2 regions of the Shewanella sp. CAL98-MNA-CIBAN-0140 genome follow, and region 1 is predicted to be linked to the other one. Evidence: predicted binding sites of a transcription regulator. Region 1 holds the regulator's gene; the other holds the start of a gene.
The links. The regulator sigma-54, encoded in region 1, starts transcription at its own class of promoters, with help from an activator protein. The targets are predictions, from matches to a motif close to GTTGGCACGNNNNTNGNNT.

Region 2: a site for sigma-54 is predicted at 1,946-1,964, ahead of AAEY93_RS09725 (flagellar hook-length control protein FliK). Genes of this name have one in related genera too.

What each region holds. Positions count from the first base shown of each region.
Region 1 covers NZ_JBEOPI010000005.1:74,907-78,320, forward strand. Annotated here, with positions in the region: gene hpf (ribosome hibernation promoting factor) at 1-266, opposite strand, end outside; gene AAEY93_RS04180 (RNA polymerase factor sigma-54) at 292-1,776, opposite strand; gene lptB (LPS export ABC transporter ATP-binding protein) at 1,919-2,650, opposite strand; gene lptA (lipopolysaccharide transport periplasmic protein LptA) at 2,647-3,228, opposite strand; gene lptC (LPS export ABC transporter periplasmic protein LptC) at 3,215-3,414, opposite strand, start outside.
Region 2 covers NZ_JBEOPI010000015.1:56,238-59,651, reverse strand. Annotated here, with positions in the region: gene AAEY93_RS09725 (flagellar hook-length control protein FliK) at 1-1,821, opposite strand, end outside; gene AAEY93_RS09720 (MlaA family lipoprotein) at 2,165-2,944, shown strand; gene AAEY93_RS09715 (response regulator) at 3,009-3,414, shown strand, end outside.

The sequences.
Region 1 (3,414 bases):
TTGTGTTTAATTACCTGACGGTCGAGTTTATCGATCAGGGCGTCTATTGCAGCATACATATCAGTATTTTCTGACATAGCAAAAATCTCTGCGCCATTAACGTGGATTTTGGCTTCTGCTTTTTGTTGTAATTTGTCTACATGGAGTACAACGTGTACATTATGGATCTGATCGAAGTGTCGTTCAAGCTTTGAAAATTTACCATTAACATACTCACGTAAAGATTCAGTTATTTCGACATGACGTCCAGTCAGATTTATATCCATAGAAAATCCTCCACAACCTTGTAGGTTATAAACTCTTACGTTGGTTTGAGGGCGGGATTAGCATTGCTTCTCGGTATTTTGCAATCGTACGACGAGCAACGTTTATGCCTTGTTCTGCCAGAAGTTGAGCCATTTTACTGTCACTCAATGGTTTTTTCTGGTTTTCTGCGGCAACCAGCTTTTTGATAAAAGCACGAATTGCTGTTGATGAGCATTCCCCGCCATCGTCAGTGCTGACATGGCTAGAGAAGAAGTACTTTAGTTCAAATAGTCCACGTGGGGTGTGCATATATTTTTGTGTGGTGACTCGTGAAATTGTCGATTCATGCATTTCTACTGCTTCAGCAATATCATTTAGCACCATAGGTTTCATGGCTTCTTCACCGTATTCAAAGAAGCCTTGCTGAAATTGCACAATGCAATTTGCCACTTTGAGTAGAGTATCATTGCGGCTTTCGATACTTTTAATAAACCATTTAGCCTCTTGCAAATGGCCTCGAATAAATTGACTGTCAGACTGATTTTTACTGCTTCTAGCCATGGCGGCGTATTGCTGATTAACGCCAATTTTGGGCATATTGTCTGGGTTTAACTCTACAACCCAACGGCCATTTTTCTTTAGTACCGTGACATCGGGAATAACGAATTCGTCATCGGTGGCGGTGATCAATAAGCCTGGACGAGGATTGAGTGATTGGATTAGGGTGATGGCGTCACGTAACTCATTTTCTTTTAGCTTAGTTTTGCGCATCAATAATCTAAAATCACGCCCAGCAATTAAGGTTAAATAGTCTTTGATTAGCAAACGGGCATTATCGATATGGGGTGTGGTGTTAGAGAATTGCGCTAATTGGATCAATAAACATTCACTTAAATCACGTGCAGCAACACCAACGGGATCAAAGTGTTGAATTCGTTTTAATACAGCTTCAACTTCATCTAACTCAACATTTTCGTCACCCATGGCTTCGAGAATATCGTCGGTACTTTGGGTTAAATAACCGCGTTCATCCACGGCGTCGATGATCGCTGTGGCAATGGCAAGATCGGTCTCTGAAAATGGAGTGAGATTTTTCTGCCATTCTAAATGTTCATACAGACCTTCGGTGGTTTCACCTTGAAACGGCATGTCATCATCGCGCATGCTAGCACTACCTGAACCTGACATCGGCGAGGCGGTGTACACTTCATCCCATGTAGTATCCATGGCTAAATCATCCATGGTTTCTTTGGTCATAGATTCTGCTGTGTCGACTGTTGAGGTGTCTTTTTCAATATTGACAATGCTGTTGTCACTGAAGTCTGTATCAGCTTGGTCGCGATTTTCTTTTACGGGGTCTTTTGCTTCAGAAAACTCATCTTCTATTTCAAGTAATGGATTTGAATCCAATGCTTGTTGGATTTCTTGCTGTAGCTCCAATGACGATAATTGCAGTAAGCGAATGGCTTGCTGCAATTGTGGGGTCATGGTTAAGTGTTGACCCATTTTAAGTTGGAGTGACGCTTTCATTTACCGCTTATCCCTAGATGATTTCCATAAAAGTGACAATTTATAAAACTGTAATGGATTGTCACGTACATCAATGATGTTTAACGCTGTTTAGATATCGTTCAATCAAATGAGTTAGATAGACTAAAGGCCCGTAAAGTAACTATAGCTTGAATTGTTCACCTAAGTACACCGCCCGAACTTGTTGATTGCTCAATACCTCATCAGGTGTGCCTTCGGCAATTAAATTACCTTGGCTGACGATATAAGCTCGCTCACAGACATCTAACGTTTCACGTACGTTATGGTCGGTAATTAATACTCCTAGACCTCGGCTTTTAAGTTGTTGAATGATTTTTTTTATGTCGATGACAGAAATCGGATCAACACCAGCAAAGGGCTCATCGAGTAGAATAAATTTTGGATTGGCGGCTAAAGCGCGCGCAATTTCAACACGACGACGTTCACCACCCGATAACGACATGCCTAGGCTGTCTCGAATATGGGTAATATGGAACTCTTCTAATAGATGCTCAAGCTGTTCAATACGTTGGTTTGTACTGAGTTCTTTGCGGGTTTGCAACACGGCCATAATGTTGTCATACACTGTGAGTTTACGGAAAATACTGGCTTCTTGTGGTAAGTAACCAATGCCTTTGCGAGCTCGCAGATGCATTGGATCGTCAGTGAGATCGTCATCATCAATTAAAATTCGACCCTTATCACTTTTCACTAGGCCGACAACCATATAAAAGGTGGTTGTTTTACCTGCACCATTGGGGCCTAAAAGCCCAACAATTTGGCCTGTTTTAACCGTTAAACTGACATCTTTAACAACTTGACGATCTTTATAGCTTTTAGCCAGATTTTCAGCGGTTAAGGTTATTTGGGTCATGGTTTGATCTGCTTTTTAACTGGGATTTCAGGGAGTTTTTGCTTTGGCGCAGACTCGTCTTGGAAATTCTCAGGTTGAATAATGGTGATAACCCGATCTTGCCCTGTGCCCGAACTTTCAGCAATAAGCTCTTGCGCATTGATGTTGTACTTAATTCGATTACCGGTCACTTGGCTACCCGATTGATTAAGTTTGGCATTACCTGTCAATGTTAGCGTGGTAGTCGCAAGGTCATAGGATATTTCGTCGGCACTGGCAGTACCAATTTGACCGTCATCTAATTCTTGTGAAAACGTCGCGGGTTTGCCAGTGGCGATAAGTTTCTTACTGGTGCTGTTTTCGGGGGTAAACGCCCGTAATTCATCAGCATTGATATTAATACTGCCTTGGACAATCTTAACCGGACCATTAAAAATGATTTGGTTATTTTTTATGTCAGCAAATTGGCTAACCGCAACAATTTTTAATTCTTGTTTCAGATCACCTTGTTTCGCCATAGCAGGCAAACTCAACAGGCAAAGTATGCTGCTCAATAACATAACATTGGCGCGAGTGTGGAGACGATTAATGTGGCTCATATGTTCCTTCTACCTGGCTCAGTAGCGATAATTGTTGCGAATTCAAGTCAGCATGTAGGCCTAAGCCTTTAATAATAAACCCTTTGCCTTTGATATACACCATCTCTTGTGAGGTGCCTATCATAGTGGTTAAGTCTACCGTCACCGCTTGGGTACTCAATGACTGCAGGGGTTCTTCTATATCAA
Region 2 (3,414 bases), on a different contig from region 1:
AAACTTACCTTCAAATTGCTCATCGCGTTGGTTAATTGAGTAGGGCAGGGCAAAGTACCATGTCATGGGCTGATTGGGATCGGTGCTTGCCTGTTGGTAAAGTGCAATACTACTTGCTAATTGTGCCATTGAGTCTGCGCCACCTAGCTTGTCTAATGCCGCTAATAATCCTGAATTAGCGCTGAGTTTACTCAAGGTCCGTTGTTGCAATTGCGCAAAGTGGGCCTGAAGTTTTTCGCTGATCCCCGCCCCTGTTGATTTTGATTTCACCCCTAATAGTAATTGGAATAGGGTTGTGATGGCACTACCAGAAAAGAGTGGTGAGGGGTGTGAGCTCCCTGAATGACTCAGCGAGGTGTGGGCGAGGTTTAGCGCCGCTAAACTGTGCAGTTCACTGCTGAGTAATGCCGGATCGCTTAATGCACTTAATGGGTGAGGGCTTATTTGAGGTAAGTGTTTAAACAGTTCGCTGGCGAGATTATGAGGAATTTGTTGAGCTAGCTGCTGTTTTATTGGCATCGCACCTGCTTTTGATAAGGCTTTATTCAATACTTCTATTGGTGCTGGATCGCTACTTAACGTGTTGGGTAGCTCATTTTTCGCGCTATTTAGGATGGCGGGTGCGGTGCTAGATTTGGTTGTGTGCTGTTGCGCTAATAATGTTATCGGTAGCGTGACATGTTGTGCCGTGTTGGAAGTGGTGTTGGCTAGATTAGCTTGCTGTACCGTATTGGCGGTAGTGGTGTTGGGTAGATTAGCCTGCGGTGCCATGTTGCTAGTGTTTTTGGTTAGACTCGCTTGCTGTGCCGATAGTGTGGATTGGGTTTGTTGCTGTGTTACCGATGCCGCGGTTAATCCATAGGGAACTTTTTGTTGGCTATCATTTCCTTTAATCGCATTATCAATTTTTGGCAATGGTGTAGATTCTAGTTTTTTTAGAAACTGGCTGAGGATTTGTGCCGGTTCATTTTTAGTGATGATGATGTTTGTCGCTTGAGGCGACATGGCTGCTTGCGGCGTTGTTGTGAGTTTAGTTAAATTTACGCTTACTTCTGCAATGACGGGTGTTAGAGCAAGTTGTAGTTGCTGCTGTTGCACCACGACTTTGGCTAAATATTGGCCAGGATGTAGGGCGGTATTTGGTGATAGTTTGATGCTTGTGCCACCGGCAAACGTTAGTTGATTTTGGTCTTGGTCTATTACGGCTGTAGGCAGTGGATAACCTTGAGGCCTTGTTGCTAACGTTGTAAGCTGTTGTGTTGAAACACCATTTTGTTTTGCTAGTTCCTCAAGCGCTTGTGGTAAGGCAAGCTGAATGGGTTGTGCTAAAAGCACTAATTGAGTCGCGACCGTTTGGGCTGGCGATGTGATGGTTGACCCCGCTGAAGCCGTCAGAGGTGTTGACGCAGGAACTGGGTTATTGATGACTTCGACTTTGCCCTGGGGCTGATTTACGCTGGACGCGGCGCGTGCCAAAAGTTTAGCTTGATCGCTTGCAATCACGACTTGGGCTGTTTGTTGTAATAATTTTTGCAGTTCAGCGGTTTTGTTTAGTTGATATTGTTGATTTTCAATGGTGATGCTGACTTGTGCGCTTGCTGGTGGTTGCAAAACCTTGACCGCGAGTAATACTGGGGCTAAATCTGATTTTGTGGAAGATGACGTTGATAAAACGGATTTTTCATTTGACGTTTGCACCGGCAAAGAAGCGCTATCAGTTTGAGTTTGTTTACGATCTGACAGCGGTTTCTGACTTGCATCAGCAGGTTTAAATGTGACGGTATTAACCGCTTTTTTGGGAAGCGTTGTTGGCACTGTCATATAAATCCTATCAAACGAATATGTTTATCTATCGAAATCAACCAAGATGTCAGTGAAGAATATCAACTTCATTTACAATTTTTTGATTGATATTGTCAAAAGGCGCACTATCCTTAGCCCCCTGTTACCATTATTGGGGCAACTCATATGGTTTGATTACCATGATAATGAACGATTGCTGGCAACAGATACGTATAAGCAAGGACTGACTGTTAAATATTGTAAGATATCAGCCTAACACTTGCTTGCTAAATTATATCGACTTGAACAAAAATTGCTTTAATAAAAAGACAGAAATGGCAGTTTGTTGAGTGAGACCTTTTGTTATTTTAAAGAGAGTTATATGAAGTATAAATGGATATTACTTCAGGTGATCGTTGCTGTTAGCATGCCTGTGTATGCCGAAGCCGAAGCACCTCAAGTTGACACATCAACACTCGCTGCGGTTGAGTTCAAATACAATGATCCTCTCGATCCATTTGAAGGGATTAACCGCACAATGTGGGATTTTAACTATCTGCTTTTAGACAGATATATTATCCGCCCAGTCGCTCATAGTTATAAAGATTATGTTCCAAGCCCAGTAAGAACAGGGGTCAATAATTTTGTTTATAACTTAGAAGAGCCTAGCTCTCTAGTGAATAATACCCTCCAAGGTAAGTGGAAGTGGGCAGCTAATGCTGGCGGGCGTTTTACGGTTAATACCACCATAGGCTTACTGGGTTTAGTGGATGTTGCTGACATGATGGGGATGCATCGCAAACAAGACGATTTCAACGAAGTGTTAGGTTATTATGGTACGCCAAATGGTCCTTATTTTATGGCGCCATTTTATGGCCCAATCGTGACAAGAGAAATCGCCTCTGATTGGGTGGATGGTCTATACTTTCCTTTATCGGAATTAACGATGTGGCAGTCAGTACTAAAATGGGGCTTAAAAGGTTTGGATGCCCGCTCTAAAGCCATTGATCAAGAAAGATTATTAGACAATGCTCTTGATCCTTATGCTTTTGTAAAAAATGCTTATTTACAGCATATGGATTACAAAGTTTTTGATGGTGATGTTCCATCAAGTCAAGCAGATGATGAGTTACTTGATGAGTATTTAGATGAACTTGAATAGTCGAGGCATACAGGCTCCTCGACAGTTATGTCTGCGGGGTGTTGTATGTCTGTGAGGTTGTTGTATGGCACTAACTGATGTCAAGATCCTCTTTGTTGAAGATGACCCGATATTTCGCCATGTCGTTGCTGATTTTTTGCAGCAGCAAGGTGCTCGGGTTCAACAAGCATGTGATGGAAATGAAGGCATAACCCTTTTTTCCCATGCTATCTTTGATATTGTTATTGCTGACTTAAGCATGCCAGGCCTTGATGGTTTGTCTATGCTTAAGCAAATGCAAGTTATTAATCCTGCTATACCCGCTATTGTTATTTCTGGTAATGATGTGATGTCTGATGTTGTAGATGCATTGCGCCTTGGTGCCAGTGACTATCTGACTAAACCTATTGCTGACTTATTCATTATTGAACAAGCAATCGTTCAAGCGATGCATTCAGCCGCTACGCCGATGAATGCATCAGGGCAATCGC